4 regions of the Nocardiopsis sp. L17-MgMaSL7 genome follow, and region 2 is predicted to be linked to each of the others. Evidence: riboswitches for the same ligand, from Rfam matches in the RefSeq annotation. Region 2 holds a riboswitch; each other region holds the start of a gene.
What was found. A riboswitch is a leader RNA that binds a small molecule or an ion and turns the genes downstream of it on or off. The one in region 2 is predicted to bind thiamine pyrophosphate.

Region 1 (2,194 bases), on a different contig from region 2:
CCCGGTGTACGCCGTGCTCGGCCCGCCGCCCCAGGGGGGCGCCCACGGTCGACCGGGACCGCGCTCCCTGCACACGATGCGCTGGGGCCTCGTGCCGGGCGGCGCCAGGGACCGCAACGTCGGCTACCGCATGATCAACGCGCGCAGCGAGACGGTCGCGGACAGGCCCGCCTTCCGCACCGCCTACCGGAACCGCCGCTGCCTCCTCCCCGCTGACGCCTACTACGAGTGGCAGCTGCTCAACAAGGACGGCACCACCGAGGCCAGCACCTCTCCCGCCACCGACCCCCAGCACAAGAGGCGCAAGGCCAAGGCCGCCAAGAAGCCCTTCTCCGTCCACTACTCCGGAGACGAACCGCTCGCCCTGGCCGGGATCTTCGAGCGCTGGCGCGACCCCGAGGTCGACGACCCGAGCGACCCCGACGCCTGGCTGTGGACCTGCGCGGTCATCACCACCGAGGCCGCGCCCGAACTCGCCCACATCCACGAACGCATGCCCGTCGTGGTGCCGCGCGAGGACTGGGCTGTCTGGCTCGACCCCGCCACCGGCGCCGAGGAGCTGGCCCACGTGCTGGACGACTCCCCGGTGGACCGGTTCTCGGTGGACGAGGTCTCCACCGACGTCAACAGCGTCAAGAACAACGGCCCCCACCTGCTGGAACCGGCCGAGGACTCCGGTCGCGGCGAACCGGAGACACTTTTCTGACCCCGGCGAGGCTGGACAGGGCCGGGGACGGCCTGTGTATGGTGTGCGAGGCCACGGGGGAGTGCTCCCCGGGGCCCTGGACACCGTGATCGGGGTGTCCCGGCACGTTCGACGTGCGCACATGTGAATACGCAACGCGGGAGCTCGCGCCATGGCGGGCTGAGAGGGCGACTCAAGGGTGTCGCCGACCGCAGAACCTGTTCGGGTAATTCCGACGTAGGGAGGCATGCCATGACGGCTATCGACGGTCGTGACGTTTCCACCGCCGACGAACACCGGGTGACCACAGGTCCCATCATGGGATCTCGCAAGGTCCACGAGGAGATCACCACCCCCGAGGGCACCACCCTCCGCATCCCGCGCCGCCGGGTGGATCTCAGCAACGGCAGCCACTTCGATCTGTACGACACCTCCGGCCCCTACACCGACGACAACGCACACATCGACGTCCACCAGGGGCTCCCGCGCACCCGCGAGACGTGGGCACTGGACCCCGTCGACGGTGCGACCACCCAGCTGGCCCACGCCAGGGCCGGGACCATCACCCCCGAGATGCGCTTCGTGGCCGCCCGGGAGGGCGCCGACCCCGAGTTCGTTCGCGCCGAGGTCGCGATCGGCCGCGCGGTCATCCCGGTCAACCGCAACCACCCCGAGTCCGAACCCACCATCATCGGCAAGAACTTCCTCGTGAAGATCAACGCCAACATCGGCAACTCCGCCGTCACCTCCTCGGTGCCAGAGGAGGTCGAGAAGATGGTGTGGGCCACCCGTTGGGGCGCCGACACCGTGATGGACCTGTCCACCGGCAAGCGCATCCACGAGACCCGCGAACGCATCGTCCGCAACTCACCGGTCCCCATCGGCACCGTCCCGATCTACCAGGCACTGGAGAAGGTCAACGGCGACCCCACCAAGCTGAGCTGGGAGATCTACCGGGAGACCATCATCGAGCAGGCCGAACAGGGCGTGGACTACATGACCGTCCACGCGGGCGTCCTGCTCCGGTACGTGCCACTCGCCGCCCGCCGCGTCACCGGCATCGTCTCGCGCGGCGGCTCCATCATGGCCGCGTGGTGCCTGGCTCACCACAGGGAGAGCTTCCTCTACACCCACTTCGAGGAGCTCTGCGAGATCCTTCGCCGCTACGACGTCACGTTCTCCCTGGGCGACGGCCTGCGCCCCGGTTCCATCGCCGACGCCAACGACGAGGCCCAGTTCGCCGAGCTGCGCACCCTGGGGGAGCTCACCCACATCGCCCGCTCGCACGACGTGCAGGTGATGATCGAGGGCCCCGGCCACGTGCCGATGGACAAGATCAGGGAGAACGTGCGCCTGGAGGAGGAGCTGTGCGGCGAGGCGCCGTTCTACACGCTCGGCCCCCTGGCCACGGACGTCGCCCCCGGCTACGACCACATCACCTCCGCGATCGGCGCCGCGCAGATCGGCTGGCACGGCACCGCGATGCTCTGCTACGTGACCCCCAAGGAG
Region 2 (2,194 bases):
GTCGGTGAGTGCGCGCACGACCCCGTCCACGGTGGTCGCCGCGCTCTCCTGGGCCTGTCCGTTGATGATCAGTTCCACTGCTACTCCCACGTCTGCTCACGCGTCCATCTGCTGGCTGCGAACCGACGCGCGTACGGGGGCAGCGCGCCGGTGGTGAGGGCCTCGGCCATGACCTCCCCCGTCACAGGGGCCAGCAGGACCCCGTGCCGGAAGTGACCGGCGGCCAGGTGAAGTCCCGGGACCCGGGTCGGGCCCAGGAGGGGTTCGTTGTCGGGCGAGCCCGGCCGCAGTCCCACACAGGTCTCGACGACCTCCAGCTCGCTCACCCCCGGGACGAGTTCGCGCGCGTCCCGCAGGACCTGCCAGAGCCCGCCCACCGTCAGGGAGGTGTCGTGGCCCAGTTCCTCCTGGGTGGCGCCGACGATCACCTCGCCGTCCGCGCGCGGGACCAGGTAGACGGGGAACCCGCGCACCAGGCCGCGCACGGTACGGGTGACCAGCGGCGGTTCCCCGGAGGGCACCCGGGCGCGCAGCAGCTGTCCCTTGACCGGGCGCAGCGGCGGCACCACGGGTTCGGGCACCCGGACCCTCTCGCCCCAGCACCCGGCGGCCAGCACCACCTGGTCGGCGGGCAGAGCGGTGCCGTCGGCCAGGCGCACGCCCAGTCGCGACCCGCCGGGGCCCGGGGAGGTGACCTCCTCCGCGTACCCGGAGAACTCGCGCACGCCCGCACGTTCCCCGGCCAGGGCCAGGGCCAGGAGCAGGGCGCGCGGGTTCACGGAGTGGTCCTCGGGGGCCAGCACCCCGCCGCGCACGCCGGGCGCGAGCGTCGGTTCGAGTCGGCGGCACTCGCGGCTGGTCAGCCGTCGGGTGGGGATGCCCAGGCGTTCCTGGAGGGCGTGCAGGTCAGTGAGGACGGCCAGGTCGTCGCGGTCGAAGGCCACCAGGAGGGTGCCGGTACGGCGGTGGCCGACGTCGACCCCGCTGGCCTCCTCCAGTTCGGCGACGAAGCCGTCGTACAGGCGCGCGGAGCGCACCCCGAGCTCCATCAGCTCCTCCTCACCGAAGGCCGCCTCCGTGGCGGGGGTGAGCATGCCCGCGGCGACGGTCGAGGAGGCGCGCGCGGTGGAGGGTTCGGTGACGGGGTCGGGTTCGACCAGGGTGACGGCGAGGCCGCGCTGGGCGGCCCGCCAGGCGGTGACCCGGCCGACGACCCCGCCGCCGATCACGACCACGGTATTGGTGGGATGAATCGTCTTCTGTGGGGGAACGTCGTTGGTGCGCACGGCGCCGTGTTCCACTCCCTTCGCCGGTATGACCCGGATCAGGTTCGTGCGGTCGGAGGCCGCGAGCCTCCCTCTCAGCCGGGTCCACCCGGCTCCCGCGGGACATGTCTCTGGGCCCCATCCTAGGACAACGCGTCCGGACCGGCCGTGGCGGGGATCTCCCAGGCAGGGTGTCCTCAGGCGGCGCGATGGTCTCCGAGGCCCGGTCGGGTGTGGCAGATTGGTGAGGTGACACAAAGCGATCGTGAACTCGACGAACTCGTCGGCGAATGGCTGACCCTGCGTGAGGCGGCCGCCCCGCTGGGCGTGAGCCCCAACCGCATCAAGACCCTCATCCGCGAGAACCGCCTGATGGGCGTGGTGCGCGGTGGGGAGCTCTCCATCCCCGCCGCCTTCCTGGACGGTCAGGACCTGGTCAAGGGCCTGCCGGGCACCATCGTGCTGCTGACCGACGCCGGATTCTCCACCGGGGAGGCCCTGCGTTGGCTGTTCACCCCGGACGACACCCTGCCGGGCACACCGATCCAGGCCATGCGCGAGAACCGGGGCACCGAGGTCCGACGCCGGGCGCAGGGCATGGCCTTCTGAGCCGTCCACGGCCCGGGGACGCACCACCGCGGTGACGTCTCCCGGGCCGTTGGTTATGGTGGGGCGCGTGAGGACGAGTCACGGAACCAGCCTGCGCGAGCGCCTGGACGCATCCCTTCTGTACCTGTGCACCGACGCCCGGACCGAGAGCGGTGATCTCGCGGAGTTCGCGGACGCCGCCCTGTCCGGGGGCGTGGACATCATCCAGCTCCGGGACAAGGGGCTGGAGGCGCGCGAGGAACTGGCCGCCCTGGAGGTTCTGAGGGAGGCGTGCGAACGCCACGGAGCCCTGCTCGCCGTGAACGACCGCGCCGACATCG
Region 3 (2,194 bases), on a different contig from region 2:
AGCGACATCGCCAACGGTCTCATGGCGCTGCCCAACCTGGTGGGTCTGATCCTGCTCTCCGGGCTGATCACCTCGGAGACGCGTAAGTTCTTCAACCACAAGGACTGGCGGAACCCGGACGTGATCATGGACGACGTCAGCAAGTAGTCCGCGCTCGGCCGGGGGACGGGTCCCCGGGCCGACGACAGGGGGGACCGGCCGCCACGGCCGGTCCCCCCTTCGCGTACCCCCGGTCCGCTACCACCAGGCGTGGAAGTGGTGCACCGGCCCCTGGCCGCCGCCAGCATCGATCTCGTCGGCGCGGCGCAGGGCCTCGGTGAGGTAGGCCTTGGCGTCGGCGACGGCGGCCACCGCGTCCGGACGCTGGGGGAGCAGGGCGGCGATCGAGGAGGAGAGGGTGCAGCCGGTGCCGTGGGTGTTGCGGGTGGCCACGCGGTCGGCACGGAACTCCACCGGCTCCGAGACACCGTCGACCAGCAGGTCGACGCTCTCCTCACCGGGCAGATGGCCGCCCTTGAGCAGGACGCGGCGCGGTCCGAGTTCCAGGAGGCGTTCGGCCTGCCCGCGCATCTCCTTCAGGCTGGTGGCTTCCGTCTCGCCGAGCAGGTCGGCGGCCTCGGGCAGGTTCGGGGTGAGCAGGTCGGCGCGCGGCAGCAGGACGGTGCGCAGCGCCTCGATCGCCGACCTCTCCAGGAGGCGGTCGCCGCTCTTGGCCACCATCACGGGGTCCACGACCACGTGCGGCAGTCCGTAGCGGTCCACGGCGGCCGCGACCGCCTCGGTGACCTCGGACGTGGACAGCATCCCCACCTTGACCGCGTGCACGGTGGCGTCGGTGAACAGGGTGTCCATCTGGTCGGTGACGAAGGACGCGGGGACACCGTGTACCCCGGTGACCCCGCGTGTGGACTGGGCGGTCAACGCCGTCACCACGGTCATCCCGAAGACTCCGTGGGCGGAGAACGACTTCAGGTCGGCCTGGACGCCGGCACCCCCGCTGGGGTCGCTTCCGGCTATGGACACGACGTTGTACGCGCTCATTGGCGTTCCTTCGCTAGTACGAACTAGGGCAGGTTCGACGGGTGTGCTCTCAGCCGGGAGGAGTCTCTCCGGCACCCCGCGCCGCCGGGGCCTCGCGGCCCCGGCATCACTGTTGGTTTGTGGTGTTTCCGACTGTAGTGGACGGTCAGACGGTGACGTTGTGGTGGTGGGTCTCCACCCGCGCCTGCTGGGCGTGCTTGCGCTGCTCCCAGATGATCATGCCGACGACCACCACGAAGCCGCCGACGGCGAAGGCGACCGTGACGGGGACGTCGGTCATCGGCAGCAGGTCGCGGTTCTCGTCCTGCCACGGCCACAGGGCGCGCAGCGAACCGGCCATCAGGCCGGTGAGTACCACGAGGGTGATGTGGTGGTGGTTCTCCAGCAGGAACTGGAGCACCTTCACGAACAGGGCCAGACCGGTGATCATGCCGAGCACGAAGACGGTGATGTAGGGCAGGTCGGCCGCGCGCAGGGCGGCCATGGTCGGCTCGTACAGGCCCAGGGTCAGCAGGATGAAGGAACCCGACAGGCCCGGCAGTACCAGAGCGCAGATCGCGACGGCCGCCGCGAAGAAGACCACCACCGGGTGCGTGGGCAGGTTGGCGCCGGGCAGGCCGGTGAGCGTGAAGGCGAGCGCGGCGAAGACGAGGGCCACCGCGTAGTGCCAGGCCCTCCACTTCTTGCCCGCGCCGGTGTAGGGGATCCACAGGCAGGCCAGGACCAGACCGAAGAACAGCGCGTACGCGTACTGGGCGTGCGCCTCCACCAGCGGGGCGAGGAAGACGGCGGCCAGGACGAGCGCGAGGGCCATACCGATGAGGGCGGGGACGAGCACCGACCAGTCCACCTGGCGGAACTGCTCCTGGGCGCGCTCCTTGCCGCGCCCCCGGGGCACGTCCGTGACGTAGCGCTTGATGCCGCTGACCACGTGGCCCGCGCCACCGATCAGCTTGTCGTAGAGGCCGACCATCAGTGCGACCGTGCCGCCGCTGATGCCGGGCAGTGCCTCGGAGGTGCCGACGGCCCCGCCGCGCACCGCGTTGAAGATGTAGGAGCCTACTGACTTGGCCATGTTGTCGGGCGCTGGCCCGGGAGCTTCCCGGGAGAGGGCGCCGTCCTCCGTCCTGATGGGGCCGCCGGTCCCGTGTGC
Region 4 (2,194 bases), on a different contig from region 2:
ACGCCGGCCTCACCGCCGCCCTGAGCTCGTACCCGGGCTTCACCAACACGGGAAGCGTCGAGGTGCAGCGGCGGGAGGCGGCCGCGTTCCTCGCCAACGTCAGCCACGAGACCGGTGGACTGGTGCACATCAAGGAGACCAACGAGGCCAACTACCCGCACTACTGCGACTGGAGCCAGCCCTTCGGCTGCCCGGCCGGACAGTCCGCCTACTACGGCAAGGGCCCGATCCAGCTGAGCTGGAACTACAACTACAAGGCCGCCGGTGACGCCCTCGGCATCGACCTGCTGAACAACCCCTACCTGGTCGAGCAGGACGCCGCGATCGCCTGGCGGACCGGCCTCTGGTTCTGGAACACCCAGCCCGGCGCCGGAACGATGTCGGGGCACACCGCCATCGTCGACGGTCACGGCTTCGGCGAGTCGATCCGCTCCATCAACGGCTCGATCGAGTGCAACGGCGGCAACCCGGGACAGGTGCAGAGCCGTATCAACACGTTCACGCACTTCACCCAGATCCTCGGCACCACCACGGGGTCGAACCTGAGCTGCTGATTCCCGGGTGCGTCCAGGCACCCGTGACGGCACCCCGAGCGGGGGTGCGACCGGCGACCACCGTCGGGCGCGCCCCCGCTCCGGCGTTCCCGGACCCTCCGCGGCCTGTCCGGCGCCGGTGCGTTCGCGTCCCACAGGAGGGAAGGTCTTCACCACTCGTCACGTTTGCCCCATAATGGAGGCAATCCGACAGGGGAGCGCGTGAGCGCTGAGAGTGCGGCACCCGGCCGCAGACCCTTACACACCTGATCTGGGTCATGCCAGCGAAGGAAGTCATAGGAAACCGCCACCGAGGCGTGCGCGTGCGCGCGCCCGGCTGGCGCTCTTGGCCACATGGGCCCTCGTCACCCCGACGAAGGGACATCAACCACCATGAGTACCGAAAGCGGCCGTGAGACCGGTCCCGGAACCGCCGCCCGGCCCACGGGCACCGTCCAGGAGGTCCTGGCGAAGTTCCGGAGCTGGCGCACCGTCGACATCGTCGTGGCCGCAGTGATCGGCGTCGCGGTCGGCGTCGTCTTCTGGCTGTGGAACATCGTCTGGTCGGTCACCACACCGCTGTTCGTCGCCTTCCCGCCCGGGCAGGCCGTCGTCTACGGCATGTGGCTGATCTCCGGCGTGCTCGGCGGCCTCATCATCCGCAAGCCCGGCGCGGCCCTGCTCACCTCGATCGCGGCCGCCTCCGTCTCGGCCGTGCTGGGCACCCAGTGGGGGATCATGGTCGTCCTCGACGGCGCCCTCCAGGGGCTGCTGCCCGAGCTGGTCTTCCTCGCCTTCGCCTACCGGCGCTGGAACATGGGCGTGGCCGTGCTCGCCGCCGCCGTCGCCGGGCTCTCCCCGGCCATCCGGGACAACATCGCCTACAACGTCACCTGGCCGATCGAGTACCAGCTCACCTACGGGGTGATCGTGGTCCTCAGTGCGGCTGCCATCGCGGGCGTGGGCGCCCGGCTGCTCACCACCGCGCTGGCCCGGGCCGGTGCGCTGGCCCCCTTCCCCTCGGCCAGGGGCTGACCCGTGACCCGACCCGACACAGGCGGTGCGCGCGTCGAACTCTCCGGCTGGGGATGGCGGCACTCGGGCCGCGACGACCACGCCCTGCGCGGGGTGGACCTGACCGTCGAACCGGGGGAGAGGGTCCTGCTGCTCGGCGCCTCGGGTGCGGGCAAGTCGACCCTGCTGCACTCCCTGGCCGGGCTCACCGGTGAGGACGGCGCCATCAGCGGCGAGCAGGAGGGATCGCTGCTCGTGGACGGCGCGCCCGCCGACCGCGGCCGGGGCGGCGTCGGGCTGGTGAGCCAGGACCCCGAGACCCAGCTCGTGATGGCCCGCGCCGGGGACGACGTCGCGTTCGGACTGGAGAACCTGGGGGTGGAGCCCGGACTCATCTGGCCGCGGGTCGAGCGCTCCCTGGCGGAGGTCGGCTTCCCCTACGGACTCCGGCACTCCACGGGCGCGCTCTCCGGCGGCGAGAAGCAGCGCCTGGTGATCGCCGGTGCGCTGGCCATGCGGCCGCGCCTGCTGCTCCTGGACGAACCCACCGCCAACCTCGACCCGGCCGGTGCCGTGCTCGTGCGCGACCTGCTCTCCCGCCTGCTCGGCGAGACCCGGGCCACCCTCGTGCTGGTCGAACACCGGGT

Region 1: linked by a shared signal. The riboswitch ahead of thiC (phosphomethylpyrimidine synthase ThiC) and the one ahead of thiO (glycine oxidase ThiO) in region 2 are both predicted to bind thiamine pyrophosphate.
Region 3: linked by a shared signal. The riboswitch ahead of thiD (bifunctional hydroxymethylpyrimidine kinase/phosphomethylpyrimidine kinase) and the one ahead of thiO (glycine oxidase ThiO) in region 2 are both predicted to bind thiamine pyrophosphate.
Region 4: linked by a shared signal. The riboswitch ahead of BDW27_RS10555 (ECF transporter S component) and the one ahead of thiO (glycine oxidase ThiO) in region 2 are both predicted to bind thiamine pyrophosphate.

What each region holds. Positions count from the first base shown of each region.
Region 1 covers NZ_QGTF01000008.1:152,274-154,467, forward strand. Annotated here, with positions in the region: gene BDW27_RS16015 (SOS response-associated peptidase) at 1-706, shown strand, start outside; TPP riboswitch at 833-948, shown strand; gene thiC (phosphomethylpyrimidine synthase ThiC) at 938-2,194, shown strand, end outside.
Region 2 covers NZ_QGTF01000014.1:61,006-63,199, forward strand. Annotated here, with positions in the region: gene thiS (sulfur carrier protein ThiS) at 1-78, opposite strand, end outside; gene thiO (glycine oxidase ThiO) at 81-1,316, opposite strand; TPP riboswitch at 1,285-1,395, opposite strand; gene BDW27_RS22190 (Rv2175c family DNA-binding protein) at 1,515-1,874, shown strand; gene thiE (thiamine phosphate synthase) at 1,942-2,194, shown strand, end outside.
Region 3 covers NZ_QGTF01000001.1:331,095-333,288, reverse strand. Annotated here, with positions in the region: gene BDW27_RS01425 (sodium:alanine symporter family protein) at 1-147, shown strand, start outside; gene thiD (bifunctional hydroxymethylpyrimidine kinase/phosphomethylpyrimidine kinase) at 238-1,041, opposite strand; TPP riboswitch at 1,030-1,130, opposite strand; gene BDW27_RS01415 (DUF368 domain-containing protein) at 1,187-2,116, opposite strand.
Region 4 covers NZ_QGTF01000005.1:143,478-145,671, reverse strand. Annotated here, with positions in the region: gene BDW27_RS10560 (glycoside hydrolase family 19 protein) at 1-554, shown strand, start outside; TPP riboswitch at 736-843, shown strand; gene BDW27_RS10555 (ECF transporter S component) at 927-1,568, shown strand; gene BDW27_RS10550 (ABC transporter ATP-binding protein) at 1,572-2,194, shown strand, end outside.